Regions from separate parts of the Mesorhizobium sp. 128a genome, predicted to be linked through region 2. Evidence: predicted binding sites of a transcription regulator. Region 2 holds the regulator's gene; each other region holds the start of a gene.

Region 1 (4,760 bases), on a different contig from region 2:
CATGTCGAGGAGACACTGAAGAAGCTGCGCGAGAACAGCGACAGCGAACAGCGCCCCCGGCTGCTGAAGGAAGCCGCCGCGGCGGTGCACGCCTATTTCATCCAGCGCGAACTCTGCGGCTTGCGCCGGCATGATGCGGTGATCCGCGAGTACGACATCCCGAGGGCAGTGCTGGTCAGACTCGGCGCGAGCTAGAGATCATCGGCCGGCAAACAATCATTCCAGCCATTCGGTGATGAAACTGCCGCTTTCGTGGATGTCGGTCGATTCGATCGGGCCTGGGCCGAGATTGGTGAATTTGTGCGGTGTGTTCGGCGGCACGATCAGGATCTGGCCGGCAGTGGCCTTGATCCGCTGGTCGCCGATCGTGAACAGGCCGGTGCCCTGGCGGATGATGAAGATCTCGCAATAGGGGTGGGTGTGCAGGCGCGGGCCGCCGCCGATCTCCGCCTGGTAATTGAAGATCAGGCAGGAGTTGGAGCCGTAGGCGCCCAATTGCAGTTCGCCTTGCCAAAGGCCGGGCGTCCTGGTCCAGGTCTCGCGGTCGATGATGTGTGCCATGTCAGCGAGACTAGATCACGGCAACATGTCCTGTCGAGACAGGCGGGGATCCTCGGATTTGCCGGTATTTTCCTGTCGTTTAGCCGCCTTTGCAGGTCTTTGGGCAACTGGCCGACTGACGCGCTGTTCTGTCCCCGCGACAATCTGCCCTTGTGGCCTGACCCCGCTGGACAAAAACAGGCTTCACGCATAAACCGAAATCCAAATGCCGGAGGAGTTCGCTAGCTTGTTCGCCATGCGCTGTCGGGCCGGCGCGATGGAGCGGGAACAAAGCTCGGCCACCGGCTCGGAAGAGGCGAAAGGATCAGGCACCCGTGAGCGCAACCGATACCCAGGATCCGAACCGTCGTGATTTTCTTTACGTCGCCACTGGCATGGCCGCAGTGGTCGGCGCTGGGGCCGTCGCCTGGCCGTTCATCGACCAGATGCGCCCCGATGCCTCGACGCTGGCGCTGGCCTCGGTCGAGGTCGATGTTTCCTCGCTGACGCCTGGCATGTCGCTGATCGTCAAATGGCGCGGCAAGCCGGTCGTGGTGCGCAACCGCACCGAGCAGGAAATGAAGGACGGCGAGGCCGTCAACCTGGCCGATCTCAAGGATCCGATCGCCCGTAACGCCAATCTGCCGGCCGATGCGCCGGCGACCGACGCCAACCGTACCACGCCCGGCAAGGAAGCCTGGATGGTGATGGTGCAGGTCTGCACGCATCTGGGCTGCATTCCGCTCGGCCAGGAAGGCGATTTCGGCGGCTGGTTCTGCCCGTGCCACGGTTCGCAGTACGACACTGCCGGCCGCATCCGCAAAGGCCCGGCGCCGGAAAACATGGCCGTGCCAGTATTCAAGTTCATTTCCGATACCAAAATCCTTATCGGTTGAGGCAGGGGATATTTCGATGAGCGAGGGACACTCGACCTATACGCCCAAGACCGGTATCGAACGCTGGTTCGACGCCCGCATGCCGCTGCCGCGCATGGTCTATGACAGTTTCATCGCCTATCCGGTGCCGCGCAACCTCAACTATGCCTGGACCTTCGGCGGCATCCTGGCGATCATGCTGGTGGCGCAGATCCTGACCGGCATCGTGCTGGCCATGCACTATACGGCCGACACCAATCTCGCCTTCGGCTCGGTCGAGAAGATCATGCGCGACGTGAATTCGGGCTGGCTGTTGCGCTATCTCCACTCCAACGGCGCCTCGTTCTTCTTCGTAGCCGTCTACATCCACATCTTCCGCGGGCTATACTACGGCTCCTATAAGGCGCCGCGCGAACTACTCTGGATCCTCGGCTGCATCATCTACCTGCTGATGATGGCAACCGGCTTCATGGGCTATGTGCTGCCCTGGGGGCAGATGAGCTTCTGGGGCGCCACCGTCATCACCGGCTTCTTCAGCGCCATTCCGCTGGTCGGCGACTGGATCCAGCAGCTGCTGCTTGGCGGTTTCGCTGTCGACAATCCGACGCTCAACCGCTTCTTTGCGCTGCACTACCTCTTGCCGTTCATGATTGCCGGCGTCGTCGTGCTGCACGTCTGGGCGCTGCATGTCGTCGGCCAGTCGAACCCGACCGGCATCGAGGTCAAGTCGCAGACCGACACCGTCGCCTTCACGCCCTATGCGACCATCAAGGACGCGTTCGGCATGATCGTGTTCCTGTTCGTCTTCGCCTATTTCGTCTTCTACCTGCCGAACTTCCTCGGCCATCCGGACAATTACACGGTCGCCAACCCGCTGAAGACGCCGGCCCACATCGTGCCGGAATGGTACTTCCTGCCGTTCTACGCGATCCTGCGCGCCATCACCTTCAACATCGGACCTATCAATTCCAAGCTCGGCGGCGTGCTGTGCATGTTCGGCGCCATCGTCATGCTGTTCCTGGTACCGTGGCTCGATACCTCGAAGGTTCGCTCGGCGGTCTACCGGCCCTGGTACAAGCTGTTCTTCTGGCTCTTCGTGGCCGACGCGGTCCTTCTGGGATGGCTGGGCTCGCAGCCGGCGGAAGGCGGCGGTCTGTTGACCCTCATGATAGGTGAAGTCTCGGGCAACTACGTTGGCTACGCTCAAGCGGCGACGCTGTTCTACTTCGCCTTTTTCCTCGTCATCCTGCCGGTGCTCGGCCTGATCGAGACGCCGCGCAGGCTGCCGAATTCGATCACCGAAGCGGTGCTGGAGAAGAACAAAGGTGCCGGTGGCGGACATCCGGCAGGTGCGAATGCCGCGCCGGAAACCAAGGGCTGAGCGAGAATCTAAGGGGATTTGGCATGAAAAAGATTCTCACCTCGCTCGCCTTGCTTGGCCTGTTTGCTGGCGGCATCGGTGCCGTCGGGAGCGTGGCGATGGCCGCTGAAGAGGCGCATAACGCGGCCGCGCCGACGCATTTCCCGATCGACGAACCGAAGGAAATGGACTGGAGCTTTGCCGGCCCGTTCGGCACCTACGACAAGGCGCAGCTGCAGCGCGGCCTGAAGGTCTACAAGGAAGTCTGCTCGGCCTGCCACTCGATGAACCTGGTCGCGTTCCGCACGCTCGAAGGCCTCGGTTATTCGGAGGCGCAGGTAAAATCCTTTTCCGCCGAATACACCATCCATGACGGTCCCAACGATGCCGGCGACATGTTCGACCGTCCGGGCAAGCCGTCCGACCATTTCCCGGCGCCGTTCGCCAATGAAGAGGCGGCTGCCGCCTCCAACGGTGGCGCTGCTCCGCCCGATATGTCGCTGCTGGCCAAGGCGCGCGGCGTCGAGCGCGGCTTCCCGCGCTTCGTCTTCGACATCTTCACCCAATATGCCCAGGGCGGCCCGGACTACATCCATTCGCTGCTGACCGGTTACGACCAGACGCCGCCGGCCGGCATGGTGATCCCGGAAGGCACCCACTACAACCCGTACTTCATGTCCGGCGTGTCACTGAAGATGCCGAAGCCGCTCTCCGACGGCCAGGTCACCTATGATGACGGCTCGCCGCAGACGATCGACCAGTATTCGCGCGACGTCTCGGCCTTCCTGATGTGGGCCGCCGAGCCGCATATGGAAGACCGCAAGAAGACCGGCTTCCGCGTGCTTGTGTTCCTGCTTCTGTTCGGCGCCCTGGTCTATCTGACCAAGCGCAAGGTTTGGGAAGGCGTGGCGCACTAAGGCTGCGCAGCATGCGAGATCAAAAGAGGGCCCCGAAAGGCGTCCTTTTTGTATTTCGGCAGGTGGACGTGTCACATGGCCGTCACCCCTTGGGACGATCCTGCCTTGCCCTCATCAAAGGATCGCACCTATGAAAAGATATGCATCGCTCGCGGCGGGCTTCCTGCTGCTCGTTACTGGTTCCGTCGCCCTTGCCGATGACGCCCAGCCTTTCGTCACCAACAAGGACATCGACCTCACGATGATCCTGCCGCCGCCGCCGGCCAACGATTCGGCCGAGACCAAGGCCGAGCTCGGCGCGGTGCTGACGCTGCAGGTGACGCGCACACCAGAGATGGTGGCGAGCGCCGTCGCTGACGCCGAGGAGAATGTCTGGCGCTTCGCCGATGTCATGGGTCCGAACTTCAACAAGGACAAGCTGCCGAAATTCGGCGCCTTCTTTGATCGCGTGTTGGCCACCGAGGGCGCCGTGGTCGACCCGGCCAAGGATGTCTGGAAGCGTCCGCGTCCGCATCAACTCAGCGACCTCGTCAAGCCCGTGGTCAAGCTTTCGAGCTCCGGGTCCTGGCCTTCCGGCCACGCCACGGTCGGCACCATGATGGGCATCATCCTGGCCGACATGGTGCCGGAGAAACGCGCAGAGATCATGGCGCGTGCGGCGCAGTATGCCCACAACCGTGTGGTCGGCGGCATCCACTACCCGTCCGACGTCGAGATGGGCAGGATTTCCGGCAGTGTGATTGCCGCGGTCCTGCTCAACCGCGATGACTTCAAGGCCGAATACGATGTGGCCAAAGCGGAGCTGCGTTCCGACTTAGGCATGTAGACCGCTTCTCAGCAGCCGATTTCGACACAAAGGGGCGCCTTGGGCGCCCCTTTCCTGTTCATGGCCAGGTTTGTGGGGTCGTTCGACAAATGGTGCGTTGGCACGGCGGCGTCCGGTTGATATTCGACGCAGCGAAAGGCGGACGCCTGTGCCGCCATGAGAATGGAATCGATGATGCGGCTCAAGGACTGTCACAACTTTTCCGACTTCCGGCGCATGGCGCAGCAGCGGCTGCCGGGGCC
Region 2 (4,760 bases):
TCTCGTCCGACCTGATTGCGGAAGGCATCCTGGCCGAGAGCAAGGCAGGCGAGACCGGAGCGCTGAAACGCGGCCGGCCGCAAGTCGGCCTGGGCCTCAATCCGGAAGCGGCGGCGGTGATGACCGTGGTGCTGTCGCTTAATTTCCTTTCCGTCACCGTCATCGACTATGCCGGCCAGGTGGTCGCCGAGGAGCAGCGCCGGCTGGATACGTTGACCATGCCGCGCGACGAGCTGATCGGCGAATGCACGGCAATCGTGCGGCGGCGGCTCGAGGATCCCGACCTCGATGTCCAGAGCATCGCCCGCATTGCCATGGGCATCCAGGGCATCACCGATTCGCAGGCGCGCGCCATGCTGTGGTCGCCGATCACCCCGCTGACCGACATTGCCTTCGCTGACATACTGGAAGCAGAATTCGGCATTCCGGCCACCATGGAAAACGATTGCAACATGATGGCAGTGGCGCTGCAATGGCGCCAGCCTGAGCGCTACCGCGACGATTTCATCGCCATCCTGCTGTCGCACGGCATCGGCATGGGGCTGGTGTTGAAGGGCGAACTGTTCACCGGCACGCATTCGTCGGGCGGCGAGTTCGGCCACATGATCCATCGGCCCGGCGGCGCGCTGTGCCGTTGCGGGCGGCGCGGCTGCGTCGAGGCTTATGCCGGCAACTATGCCATCTGGCGCAGCGCCAAAATGATGAGCGAGGACGCCGAACCGGTCGATGTCGGCGACGCCGACATGCGGGCGCTCGCCGCACGGGCCCGCGAGACCGATGGCCCGGAGCGGGAAGCCTACCGCAAGGCCGGCGAGGCGCTCGGCTTCGGCCTCGGCAGCCTGTTCGCGCTGATCGATCCGGCACCGGTCGCCATGGTCGGCGTCAGCGCCGCCGCCTTCGATCTGATCGAACCGGCATTGCGCGAAGCGATTGCCCAGACCGCCGGCGGCCAGCACTCGAAGTCAATCTCCTTCGACACCGAGCCCAACGAGCTGCCGCTGATCCGCGAAGGCTGCGCCATGCGCGCGCTGACCTTTGTCGACCAGGAGATTTTCGCGCCGGGCGTGCAGGCGCGAGCGGGCGCTGGAAAGAGCGTTGCCTGATCAGTCTTCCCTGATCGCATACCCCGCACCACGGATGGTGCGGATCACATCCGGCATGCGGCCATTGTTGACCGCCTTGCGCAAGCGCCCGACATGCACGTCGACCGTGCGCTCGTCGATATAGATCGTCTCGCCCCAGACATTGTCGAGCAACTGGCTGCGCGAGAACACACGGCCGGGATGGCGCATCATGAATTCGAGCAGCCGGAACTCGGTCGGCCCCAGCCGTATCTCGCTCTTCTTGCGGTAGACGCGGTGCGACTCGCGGTCGAGCACGATGTCGCCGACCTTGAGCACGCTGGACAGCACTTCGGGCTTGGCGCGGCGCAGCAGCGCCTTCACCCGCGCCATGAACTCCGGCGTCGAGAACGGCTTGACCAGATAATCGTCGGCACCGGTGGAAAGGCCGCGCACGCGGTCGCTCTCTTCGCCGCGCGCGGTCAGCATGATGATCGGCAGCCGCTCGGTCTCGGGCCGCATCCTGAGCCGGCGGCACAGCTCGATGCCGGACACCGCCGGCACCATCCAGTCGAGCACCAAGAGATCCGGCACGTTTTCCTGCAGCCGGATTTCGGCCTCGTCGCCGCGTGTAACCACCTCGACCTGGTAGCCTTCGGATTCGAGGTTGTAGCGGAGCAGCACGCCCAGCGGCTCCTCATCCTCCACGACCATGATGCGTGGCGCAATCATCAGCAGTTCACCTTTATCAGGGCGATGTGGCCATCGCCGTTTCGTCCTGCTTCGGGCGATTGGCGGGCAATTGCTGGCCGGTCAGCACATAATACGCATTTTCGGCGATGTTGGTGACATGATCGCCGATGCGCTCCAGGTTCTTGGCGCAGAACAGGAGATGCGTGCAGGCCGTGATGTTGCGCGGGTCTTCCATCATGTAGGTCAAGAGCTCGCGGAACACCGAGGTGTATTTGACGTCGATGCGCTCGTCCTCATTCCTGAGTTTCGCCAGCGCTGCAGCATCGGCGGCAGCATATTCCTCGACAACGCCCTGCACCTGGATCAGCACCAGTTGCGCCATCGCGTCGATGGAGTGCGACAGGTCGCGCGGCGTGACGCTGAGGCCGACGGTGCCGACGCGCTTGGCGATGTTTTTGGCAAGGTCGCCGATGCGCTCGAGGTCGCCGGCCATGCGGATCGAGCCGACCACGGCGCGCAGATCGTTGGCCACCGGCTGGCGTTTAGCGATCAGCGTGATGGCGCGGTCGTCGAGCTCGCGCTGGCGCGCGTCCATGATGGCGTCGTCGGAAACGACGCGCTGCGCCAGCGCATTGTCCGAAGTGAGCAGCGCCTTGGTCGAGCCGCTGACCATCGAGCCGGCCAGATCGCCCATGTCGCGGATCAGCTTGCTGATCTGCCCCAGCTCTTCATCGAAGGAGGCGACGGTATGTTCACCCATGATCCTGGTCCTCGTGCCTGAAATTCAACCGCTGGACGGCTCAGCCGAAGCGGCCGGTAATGTAGTCCTGGGTGCGCTTGTCGTCGGGGTTGGTGAACATCTTGTCGGTGGCGCCCTCCTCGACCAGGTAGCCGAGATGGAACATCGCCGTGCGCTGCGACACGCGCGCCGCCTGCTGCATCGAGTGGGTGACGATGACGATCGTGTAGTTCTGGCGCAGTTCGTCGATCAGCTCCTCGACGCGGGCGGTGGCGATCGGGTCGAGCGCCGAGCAGGGCTCATCCATCAGGATCACTTCCGGCGACACGGCGATGGCGCGCGCGATGCACAGACGCTGCTGCTGACCGCCGGACAGGCCGGTGCCGGGCTCCTGCAGGCGGTCCTTGACCTCGTTCCAGATCGCCGCCTTCTTCAGGCTGGATTCGACGATCTGGTCCATGTCGGACTTGCGCTTGGCCAGCCCATGGATGCGCGGGCCGTAGGCAACGTTCTCGTAGATCGACTTCGGGAACGGATTGGGCTTCTGGAACACCATGCCGACACGGGCGCGCAGTTCGACGACGTCGATGCTCTTGTCGTAGATGTCGTCTTCGTCCAGCGTGATCTTGCCCGTCACCCGCGCCGAATCGATGGTGTCGTTCATGCGGTTGAGGCAGCGCAGGAAGGTCGACTTGCCGCAGCCGGACGGGCCGATCAGCGCCGTCACCTGGTTCTGTCGGACGTCGAGGTTGACATCGAACAGCGCCTGCTTCTCGCCGTAGAACACGCCGACCTTGTCGCCGCGCATCTTGATGACTTCGTTCGACTTGGCGTTCATTTTGTCGCCCACTGCGTTTTCAAGGGACTGTTCGGTCATGATGTTCATACCAAATTGCCTTTTTTCTACCAGCGCCGCTCGAACCGGCGCCGAAGCACGATCGCGGTGATGTTCATGGCCATGAGGAAGACGAGCAGGATGATGATGGCGCCGGACATGCGCTCGACAAAAGCGCGTTCGGCCTCGTTTGCCCACATGTAGATCTGCACCGGCAGCGCGGTCGCCGGATCGAAAGGCGTCTTCGGATAGTCGGCCACGAAGGCGACCATGCCGATCAGAAGCAGCGGCGCTGTCTCGCCGAGCGCACGCGCCAGCCCGATAATGGTGCCGGTGAGGATGCCGGGAGCGGCAAGCGGCAGTATGTGCTGGAACACCATCTGCATCTTCGAGGCGCCAAGGCCAAGCGCTGCCGAGCGGATCGACGGGGGCACCGCTGCAAGGGCGGCGCGCGTCGCGATGATGATGGTCGGCAGCGTCATCAGGGTCAGCACCAGGCCGCCGACGAAGGCGGCCGAGCGCGGCATGCCGAGGAAGTTGATGAACACCGCGAGGCCAAGCAGGCCGAAGACGATCGACGGCACCGCCGCCAGATTGTTGATGTTGACTTCGATCAGGTCGGTGAAGCGGTTCTTCTTGGCGAATTCCTCGAGATAGATCGAGGCGGCGACGCCGATCGGCAGTGCCAGGAGAAGCACGATCACCATCATGTAGAACGAGCCGATGATCGCCACGCCCATGCCCGACGTCTCAGGCCGGCTGGAGGCGCCATAGGTGAACAGGCCGGTGTTGAAATGTTCGGCCATCGCGCCGTCGGTCTTGAGCTTGTTCATCCATTCGATCTGCTGGTCGGAGACCTTGCGGCGCGCCTCCTCGACGCCGAGATCGATCTGGCCCTTGAATGCCGAGTCGAGATTGGCGGCCGCCAGGATATTGACGTCGCGCGTCGTGCCGATCACTGACGGATCGGCCATGACGATGTCGCGCAGCTGGACGCGGGCGCCTTCCGACAGGAAGCCCTTGAGCTTCAGCATCATCGGCTTGTTGGCCGGATCGATGCCGAGCTTGGCGACCAGCGCGTTGTCGGCAAGCTTGGGATAGTTCGCCTTGATCAGCACGCTCGGATCGGTGGCGCGCTTGTTCGACGGGTCGATGACCTTCTCGTCGAAAGTGATCGGCAGCGTCACCGTCGTCTGCCAGAAGGCCGTATAGCCTTTCGAGACGATGGTGATCAGCATGATGGCCAGGAAAGCCAGGCCGACCGAGATCGCAATCATACCGTAGATGCGGAACCGGCGTTCGGCGGCATAGCGCGCCTTCAGCCCGATATCGCGGCGCGGACGCGCAACAGTGCCCGCCATCGTGTCCAGGGGAATGTCGGTCATTCGTACTGCTCCCGGTACTTGCGCACGATGTAGAGGGCGACGATGTT
Region 3 (4,760 bases), on a different contig from region 2:
CGGCTTCGTTGGAGGCGAGATAGGCGACGGCAGACGCCACTTCAACACTCGTGCCCATGCGGCGCGTCGGTATCGCGGCCATGATCGCATCTTTCTGCTTGTCGTTGAGCTTGTCGGTCATCGCCGATTCGATGAAGCCCGGGGCGACGCAGTTGACGGTGATGTTGCGGGTGGCGATCTCCTGCGCCAGCGACTTGGAAAAGCCGATCATGCCGGCCTTGGAGGCGCAGTAATTGGTCTGGCCGGGATTGCCGGTGACGCCGACAACCGAGGTGATGTTGATGATGCGGCCATGGCGGCGGCGCATCATCGGATGGGTGAGTTCACGGGTCAGCCGGAACACGGCGGTCAGGTTGACCTCAAGCACGCTGTCCCAATCGGCATCCGACATGCGCACGAACAGGCCGTCCTTGGTGATGCCGGCATTGTTGACCAGGATATCGACGCCTTCGAGCTCGGCTTCCGCCTTCTGGCCAAGCGCCTTGACCTCGTCGCGGTTCGACAAATTGGCTGGAAACAGCTTTACCCGGTCGCCGAGTTCGCCGGCCAAGGTCTCCAGTTTCTCGATGCGGGTGCCGTGCAGGCCGACAATGGCACCTTGCGCATGCAGCACCCGGGCAATCGCTTCGCCAATGCCTCCCGATGCGCCGGTGACGAGCGCCTTGCGGCCGGTCAGTTCGAACATTGTTATCTCCTGATCTCAGAGCGCACCCTTTGCACAGGTGCCGCCAAATCGCCAGCCTGTCAGCCCAGTGCCGCCAGCGCCGCCTCGACATCGGCCGGCGTGCCTATGGCCGATGTGGCGATGTCGCGGTTGATACGCCGCGCCAGACCCGACAGCACCTTGCCGGCGCCGATCTCGTAAAGGGTTGCGACGCCGTCGGCGCCAAACCACTCGACCGTTTCGCGCCAGCGCACGCGGCCGGTGATCTGCTCGACCAGGCGCCGCGCGATTTCGTCGGGCTCGCTGGTCGGGGTCACGGTGACGTTGGAGACGACGGGCACCACCGGTGCATTCCTGGTCACGCCCGCCAGGGCCTCGCGCATGACATTGGCCGCCGGCGCCATCAGCGCCGAATGGAAGGGCGCGGAGACCTGCAGCATCAGCGCCCGCTTGGCACCCTTTTCGGTGCACAGTTTCGCGGCGAGTTCCACTGCCGCCTTGGCGCCGGAGATCACCAGTTGGCCGCCGCCATTGTCGTTGGCAATCTGGCAGACCTTGCCGGACCCTGCGGCGGCTTCGGTGCAAGCGGCTTCGACATCGGGCTGTTCCAGGCCGATGATCGCCGCCATGGCGCCCTCGCCGGCCGGCACCGCCGCCTGCATGGCATTGCCGCGGATGCGCAGCAGCCGGGCCGCATCGGCGACCGAGACGAAGCCGGCGGCCGCAAGGGCGGAGTATTCGCCGAGCGAATGGCCGGCAACATAGGCAACCTTGTCCTTCAGCGAAAAGCCGCCCGCTTCCAGAGCCCGCACCGCTGCCAGCGACACCGCCATCAGCGCCGGCTGGGCATTGGCGGTCAGGGTCAGCGTCTCTTCCGGGCCTTCCCAGATCAATTTCGACAGCTTTTCACCCAACGCATCATCGACTTCCTCGAAGACCCTGCGCGCCTCGGGGAAGGCGTCGGCGAGGTCCCTGCCCATGCCGACAGCCTGGCTGCCCTGTCCCGGAAAGGTGAATGCAACGGCCATATGGGCTCTCTCCAGCGGCTGATTTTTCCTGCCTGTGACGCAAGGCGGACCGCCAAGTCAAGCCCGCTGGCGGCATTTCGACCCTTGTTCGAGGCGGGAGCCAGCCCCCGAGTCCCTGTTCCGACAGGCTTTTTGCCGATCACTCCTGATGAAAACCGCTCACGAATCGTTTGCTGGCTCTTCTTATTTCCGCCACAGGCGCTAGCATTTGGATGACAGTTCTATGACAGAACGGTGACGCGAGTGGAAAAACGCGTTGCTTGGGCCGGGGGAAGAAAAGTGGCAAGGATCAGGAAGGGCGCGGCCGTACCCGCGCCACAGTTCTTGGAAGACGATCCGTCCACCGGCTACCTGCCGGGGCGCAGATGGCCTGTCATCCGCTACGGTCTTGCCACTCTGCTTGCCTCCGCCGTCCTGGTTTTCGCCATCGAATGGATCGTGCGCGGCGATTTCTTCGGCACGGTCGACTTCTTCCTGCAGCCCTTCAAGCCGGGCTGGACCACCATCATCGTCTTTGCGCTGGTGCTGATCGGACTGGACGCCGTGCTCGGCCGCAGCCACCAGAGCCTGATGATCGTGGCGCCGCTGACACTGGCGCTGGCCTTTGTCGGGCACCAGAAGTCGCATTATCTAGGCGATCCGCTCTACCCGACCGATTTCCTCTATTCGCGCCAGATCATGGCATTGATGCCGCTGCTGGTGCGCGAGCGCCCCTGGACGGCGCTCGCCATGGCCGTCGGCATCGTCGCCGGACTGTCGTTGCTGATCTATGGCTGGCGGCTATGGCGCCGCAAAGTGCCGATCCTCAGCCGCAAGGGGCGGCTGGCGCGGCTGACGCTGGCAGTACCGCTGCTCGCCTTCTTCGTCTCGATCATGGACTACGCCACCTTCTCGTGGACCCGCGACCGGCTGCAGATCATCCCGATCATGTGGGACCAGAAGGAGAACTACGCCTCCAACGGCTTTGCCCTGGCTTTCGCGCTCAACGTGCCGATGGCGCATGTCTCCGCACCGGCCGGTTACTCCGACAAGGCAATCGACGCGATCGACAGGCCGGATGTGACAGCCTCGGTGCCGGATGAGAGACCCGACATCATCATCGTCATGAGCGAATCCTTCTGGGATCCGACCAAGCTGCCCGGCGTCACCATCACGCCCGACCCCATCCCCAATGTGCGGGCTTTGCGCTCGGGCTATATGTTCTCGCCCGAATTCGGCGGCATGACCGCCAACATCGAATTCGAGGCGCTGACGGGCTTTTCCAATGCCTTCCTGCCGGCGGGCTCGATCCCCTATCAGCAATATGTGCGCACGCCGACGCCGTCGCTCGCGACCTTCCTGAAAAGCGAAGGCTACCGCGCGCGCGCCATCCATCCCGGCACCAACTGGTTCTGGAACCGGGGCGCGGTCTATGCCGATTTCGGCTTCAACGATTTCCGCTCGGAAGAGACGCTGCCGCCGTTGCAAAAGCGCGGGCCGCTGGCCTCAGACGCGGCAATGACCGACGAGATCATCGCAGAGGCCGACGCCAGCGAAGATCCGGTGTTCTTCTTCGCCGTCAGCCTGCAGAACCACGGCCCCTACGAGCCGTACCGCTATTACAATCCGACCCACAAGGTCGCGGCACCGATCAGCACATGGGCGCGGGAATCGCTGCTCAGCTATGCCGAGGGTTCGGCCGATGCCGACCGTGGCCTCGAGCGGCTGATCGAATGGGCGAAGAAGCGCGAGCGGCCGACCGTCATCGCCTTCTTCGGCGACCATCTGCCGCCGCTCGGCCCCGTCTATGTCGAGACTGGCTTCCTGAAAGACAATGTCGCGCCGCGCAGGGAGGCTACGCCGGAGGCCGCACTGGAGCACCACCAGACCCCGCTGATCATCTGGTCGAACCGCACCGGTCCGGCGCAGGATATGGGCGCGGTCAGCCCGGCCTTCCTGCCTTACCACATCCTGACGACGGCCGGGATCACGCACCCTTACTACACCGGCTTCCTCGGCGCGCTGCGCGAACGCTACCGTGTCGTCGACCGCAACCTTCTGCTGACGCCGTCAGGCGAAGCGACGCCCGACTGGGCGCGGCAGAAGGACATCGATCCGGCGATCAACGATTTCCGCCTGATCCAGTACGACATGATGTTCGGCAAGCGTAAGGCCGCGCCCGACTTCTTCCCCGAAACGGTGGACAAGGTCGTCGCCCATACAAGCTGAATAGACGGGGCGAGCTGACCGGACGGCGGCCGCTCAATTGCCGCCGTCCCTACGGGGCTTCACCTGACAGCGCCGAGGGCCGCTATAGCCCCGCTGGCTATGGCGGTTCACGGAAGAACAATGTCGAGGGGAACCCCGATCCTAAGCACGTCAGCACGTCTTTTGCCGAACGCCAGAACCTCACCATGCGGATGCATATGCGCCGCTTCACTCGCCTGACCAATGGCTTTTCCAAAAAGGTCGAGGCTCACGCCAACGCCGTGGCGCTGCATTCCATGTACTACAATTTTGTGCGCATCCATGCCACGTTGCGTGTGACCCGGCTATGGCGGCTGGCGTGACGGGCAAACTTTGGGAGATTGGCGACATTGTTGCGCTGGCGGAAGCGGAAGAGGCGAAGATTGACCGCAAGCGTCGGGCTTACAAGAAGCACGTTGCCACCTAAACATTCGGGGGAAGCCAATGCAAATCACGGAAATATATGCTGACGAAGTTAGCGAGACGCACTTGCGTAATGTGCCGGTGAATCTTGCGGCTCGCGACTTTGCCCCTCCATCTGCCCCCATGGGCGCGTCACCCGAAACGCCGATGACGACCGGTGTATTTCTTGAATTGCCGCCCGGATGGGACCCGCAATACCATGCGACGCCGCGCAGGCAATTGGTGGTGTTGCTCCAAGGTCACCTCAAAATCACGACCACCGACGGAACTTCAGCCGACTTCCGGCGGGGCGATGTTCTCTTGCTCAATGACAAAGACAGCAAGGGCCACCGGTCGCTAGTCCAAGGTCAAGAGGCGGTTGGCTTGCTTCTAGTTGGCATCGCAGATTGATTCACATCGACAGAATTCAGACTGACCCA
Region 4 (4,760 bases), on a different contig from region 2:
TTTCGCCATGCAGCGTCTGGCGCAAGGCGATGCAAGTATTGCTGCTTCCTTCGCATCCATTCGCCCAGTTGCCTTGTTCGTTGCGGGCGCGGCCTGCGTGGTCGGGGCGATCTTGTTTTTTGCCGGTGCGTTGCCGGCACCTCCGAACCACCTGTCGGGCACGCCGCTGTTCGGTCGGGTGGCGGAGGTGCAAAACCCCGGCAGGCCAAAGCTGCGGCGAACCTTCCTGGTTCTACCGGCGATTGTCGTCCTGGCGTTGCTGGCCGATCGGTTCGGCCCTTGGCGTGGTGCTGGCCCGGGCGGTGAGGTGGCCGCGCCGAAAGAGCCCGCCGAACCCAAGAGCAACGAACCGAAGGACATAGCCGGCGCGCCGGCGACGCCGCCCGCTGCGCCGACACCACCCGCGCAAGCCGCTCCGCCACCCGTACAGGCAACCAACCCGCCAGAGCCTCCGGTCCAACCGCCTTCGGCGCCGGAGCCGCCGCCCGAGGTCGCTCTTGCTCCGGCGACACCGCCGCCGGAGGCAGCACCGCCGCCGGCTCCGGCCTCGCCGCCACAAGCCGCACTTCCTTCGCCACCGGAAACCGTGGCGCCCTTGCCGCCGGCCGAACTGCCGCTGCCGACCGAGCCCGACGGCCACCGCGATGCCGTCGTCTGGCTCGCCGTGTCGGCTGACGGCCGCGATATCATGAGCGCCAGCACCGACCACATGATCAAGCTCTGGGACATCGCCGCAAGCGGCTGATCCGCAACCTCGGTGAGCACAAGGACATGGCGCGCACGGCGCTGTTCATGCCCGACCGCGCCACCGCGCTGACCGCCGGCGACGACGGCGAGATCGTGCTGCGAAAACTCGCCGACGGCATGGTGCTGCATGTCTTCTCGTCGGGCGACAATGGCGGCGTGCGCAAGCTGGCCATCAGCCCGGACGGCAAGCGCGCTGTCAGCGGTCACGACACCGGCAACGTCATCGTCTGGGACCTCGTCAACAAATCCGCGCTGCATGTGATGACCGGGCACGACTGGCCGATCAGCACGGTCGCCATCTCGCCCGACGGCACGCGCGCGCTGAGCGGCTCCATCGACGGCACGCTGAAATTCTGGGACGTCGAAAGCGGCAAGCAATTGCGCAGCTGGCACGGCCACGAGCAGGGCACCTACGGCGCCGTCTTCACCGCCGACGGCCATCACGTCATCACCGGCAGCGGCGATTACACGATCAAGCTCTGGGACCTCGACACCTTCAAGGAGGTGCGCCGCTTCGAGGGCCACGAAGGCACCGTCTATACGCTGGCGCTGTCGGCCGACGGCAAGCGCCTGGCATCCGGCTCGCTCGACGGCACGGCGCGGCTATGGGATGTCGACACCGGCAGCCAGATCGCCATGTTCGACAGCCGCACCGGTCCGATCTACGCCGTCGCCTTCGCCCCCGACGGCACGCTGCTCACCGGCGGCGACGACCGCACCATCAGGGATTGGCCGGCAACAGGCGACAGCGAAATCCTGTTCGCCGGAGCGCCGCAGTAGCGGGGGGCGTGTTGGTCGGTTGGAGCAGGCGTGCATAACGGCTGATCCCCCACACCTGGGAGAAGGCCGGCAGCCAGCTTCGTTCAATCCTGTTTCAACCGGCTTTGGACTACGCGAGAATGTGAGCGGTCCTAGCAAGATTCTGTCATACAACAGACATCGGCAGCGAATACCAAAAACTGTCTTTTACCAGTCAATTTTGGAGGTCACATATGCTTCGCCCCCTCATCGCGCTCGCCGTTACGACAAGTCTTGTCAGCGCTGCTGGCGCAGCCACGATCTATCCTCTCGACCGCGCCACCATCCTCGCCCAGTCTCCCTTCGACCTGAAGGTCGAATTCGACAAGGTCGTCACCCCCGACCAGGTCATGGTGACGATCAACGGCAAGCCGGCCGAAGAGGTCCTCGGCAAAAAGGTCGAGTTCGTGAACAAGGAAGAGGGGGTCGATGCCTCCGCCATCCTGATCCGGGCCGCCAGCATCAGCCAGCCCGGCACCTATGAGATCGAAGCCAAGGCCGGCGACGAGACCAAGTCCGTCAAATGGGATGTGTTCGGAACGTCCGCGACGCCTCGTGCCAAGAACGTCATCTTCCTGCTCGGCGACGGCCTCTCCGTCGCGCATCGCACCGGCGCGCGGATCATGTCCAAGGGCATGACCGAAGGCAAGGCGAACGGCCGGCTCAACATGGACGATCTCGACCATATGGCCTTCATCGGCACGTCATCGACGAACGCCATCGCCACCGACAGCGCCAACACGATGTCGGCCTACATGACCGGCCACAAGACGGCGGTGAACGCGCTCGGCGTCTATGCCGACCGCACCAAGCCGAGCCAGGATGACCCGAAGGTCGAGACCATCGCCGAGGCTCTGCGGCGCACCGGCAAGAAGTCGATCGGCGTCGTCTCGACGGCCGAGGTCGAGGACGCCACCCCCGCAGCCGTCGTCTCCCATACGCGCAGCCGCAGCGACAAGGCCGACATCGTCGGCATGTTTTATCAGACGCAGCCTGACGTCATCCTCGGCGGCGGCTCCGCCTATTTCCTGCCGCAGAGCACGGCCGGCTCCAAGCGCAAGGACGACACCGACTACGTCGCAAAATTCCGGGATGCCGGATACGCCCTTGCCACCGACAAAACCGAACTCGAGGCCGCGTCCAAGACCAACACCGGCAAGATCCTCGGCCTGTTCCACACCGGCAACATGGACGTCACGCTCGACCGCGATTTCCTCAAGAAGGGCACTGTGGAAACCTTCCCCAATCAGCCGGGCCTGGTCGAAATGACCAATGTCGCGCTCGGTGAACTGTCGAAAAACCCGGACGGCTTCTTCCTGATGGTCGAAGGCGCCTTGATCGACAAGATGTCGCATCCGATGGACTGGGAGCGCTCCATGGTCGAGGTCATCGAGTTCGACAAGGCGGTCGGCGTTGCCATGGAATTCGCCAAGACCCACCCCGACACCATGATCGTCGTCACCGGCGACCACACCCACAGCGTCTCCATCTTTGGCACCATCGACGACAACAAGCCGGGTCCGGAGATGCGCGACAAGGTCGGGGTCTATGCCGACGCGGGCTTCCCGAATTACGAGGACAAGAATGGCGACGGCTATCCCGACAGCGTCGATGTCTCGCGCCGTCTGGCGATCTTCGGCGCCAACTTCCCCGACTATTACGAGACCTTCCGTCCGAAGCTCGACGGCCCGTTCGTGCCGACGGTGCAGAACGAGGCCAAGGAATACGTCGCCAACGAGAAGTACAAGGACGTACCCGGCGCCGTGCTGCGCAAAGGCAATTTGCCGAAGAACGCCGAAAGCGCCGTTCATGCCGTCGATGACGTCGTGCTGCAGGCCACCGGCCCAGGCGCCGAAGGCTTCAAGGGCTACATGGAAGAGAGCGACGTTTACCGCGTGCTGGCCGATGCCTTGGGACTTGCGCCGGCGACGAACTGAGCCGCGCGGGCTATGATTGATTCCGGCCGCTCCATTCGCTTTCGCAGGGCTGCGGATGAAGCGGGCCGGGACGGCGGTTCGGGCGCTGACGGCGCCCGGGCCTGACAAGGAGGACTGCGGATCATGGCGTGCAGACCGATTACCCGCCGCGGCACGCTGCTCGGTTCGGCTGCGGTCTGTTTTTCCTGGGCTTTGCGCGCCGCGTCCGCAGCCGCCGCGCCGCTCACCTTCGATGACCTCTACGGCAAGATCGGCGTGCTCGGCATGACCTTCTCCGACAAAGTCAAAAGCCTTGCCGGCCAGGACGTCACAATGCAGGGTTTCATGGCGCCGCCGCTGAAAGCCGAGGCGAAATTCTTCGTCCTGACCGAGATACCGATGGCGCTGTGTCCGTTCTGCTCGTCCGACGCCGACTGGCCCGACAACATCGTCGTCATCTATCTCGACCAGGCGCAAACCTTCGAACAGGCAAACGCCCTCATTGAAGTGGCAGGCAGGCTGGAAACCGGCTCCTGGACCGACCCAGAAACCGGCTTCGTCAGCCTTTTGCGCATCGTCGACGCGCATTTCCGCCGGGCGTAGCGATCATGCTTGGCCTGTCCGTCCGCGATTTGCGGGTTTCCTTCCGCGACCTTGAGAAGCCTGCGCTCACTGTGCCCGCGCTGGACATCCGACCTGGTGAAAAAGTCGCCGTCACCGGGCCCTCGGGATCGGGCAAGACGACGTTCATCAACATCGTGACCGGGCTGGAAAGGATACGCCATGGCTCGGTGCGCTGGCGCGACACCGAACTTTCCAGCCTCTCCGAAGCCAGGCGTGACCGCTGGCGTTCCGCGAATGTCGGCCTGGTCATGCAGGAGTTTTATCTGTGCCCCGGCCTGTCGGCGCTGGAAAACGTCCTGCTGCCCGGCAGGTTGTCAAGGGTCCGCCCCGTGTCCGAACTGAAGGCGGAAGGACTGCGGCTGCTCGAACGGGTCGAAATTGAGCGTCCCGGCCAGCCGGTCGAAACCATGTCGCGGGGACAGATGCAGCGGGTCGCTGTTGCCAGAGCGTTGGTGACAAGACCGGCCATTGTCGTCGCCGACGAGCCGACCGCCAGCCTCGATTCCGATTCCGGAATTGCGGTGGCGAACCTGTTGCTGCAATTGGCGGTAGAGGCGGGAACCACCCTCATCGTCGCCAGTCACGAGAAACGGCTGATCGAAAGGCTGGACCGGATCATCCGCCTGGAAGCCGGTCAGGTGACGCGCGATACCGGCGCGTCGCAGGAGATGGCCG

The links. The regulator PhoB, encoded in region 2, activates phosphate uptake and scavenging genes when phosphate is short. The targets are predictions, from matches to a motif close to TGTCATNNANCTGTCAT.
Region 1: a site for PhoB is predicted at 3,762-3,778, ahead of ACWTU9_RS11465 (acid phosphatase). Genes of this name have one in related genera too.
Region 3: a site for PhoB is predicted at 1,905-1,921, ahead of ACWTU9_RS17730 (LTA synthase family protein). Genes of this name have one in related genera too.
Region 4: a site for PhoB is predicted at 1,671-1,687, ahead of ACWTU9_RS19100 (alkaline phosphatase). Genes of this name have one in related genera too.

The regions. Positions count from the first base shown of each region.
Region 1 is NZ_JBSPKY010000005.1:135,877-140,636, forward strand. It holds gene ACWTU9_RS11440 (DUF6665 family protein) at 1-195, shown strand, start outside; gene ACWTU9_RS11445 (cupin domain-containing protein) at 217-561, opposite strand; gene petA (ubiquinol-cytochrome c reductase iron-sulfur subunit) at 876-1,436, shown strand; gene ACWTU9_RS11455 (cytochrome b) at 1,453-2,796, shown strand; gene ACWTU9_RS11460 (cytochrome c1) at 2,820-3,692, shown strand; gene ACWTU9_RS11465 (acid phosphatase) at 3,823-4,518, shown strand; gene ACWTU9_RS11470 (alpha-hydroxy acid oxidase) at 4,693-4,760, shown strand, end outside.
Region 2 is NZ_JBSPKY010000002.1:226,354-231,113, forward strand. It holds gene ACWTU9_RS04750 (ROK family protein) at 1-1,103, shown strand, start outside; gene phoB (phosphate regulon transcriptional regulator PhoB) at 1,104-1,793, opposite strand; gene phoU (phosphate signaling complex protein PhoU) at 1,810-2,514, opposite strand; gene pstB (phosphate ABC transporter ATP-binding protein PstB) at 2,555-3,379, opposite strand; gene pstA (phosphate ABC transporter permease PstA) at 3,397-4,713, opposite strand; gene pstC (phosphate ABC transporter permease subunit PstC) at 4,710-4,760, opposite strand, start outside.
Region 3 is NZ_JBSPKY010000010.1:83,669-88,428, reverse strand. It holds gene fabG (3-oxoacyl-[acyl-carrier-protein] reductase) at 1-685, opposite strand, end outside; gene fabD (ACP S-malonyltransferase) at 745-1,692, opposite strand; gene ACWTU9_RS17730 (LTA synthase family protein) at 1,972-3,900, shown strand; partial or broken gene ACWTU9_RS17725 (IS1 family transposase) at 3,951-4,345, shown strand; gene ACWTU9_RS17720 (hypothetical protein) at 4,363-4,731, shown strand.
Region 4 is NZ_JBSPKY010000011.1:107,022-111,781, forward strand. It holds gene ACWTU9_RS19090 (WD40 repeat domain-containing protein) at 1-745, shown strand, start outside; gene ACWTU9_RS19095 (WD40 repeat domain-containing protein) at 772-1,527, shown strand; gene ACWTU9_RS19100 (alkaline phosphatase) at 1,740-3,482, shown strand; gene ACWTU9_RS19105 (hypothetical protein) at 3,606-4,064, shown strand; gene ACWTU9_RS19110 (ABC transporter ATP-binding protein) at 4,070-4,760, shown strand, end outside.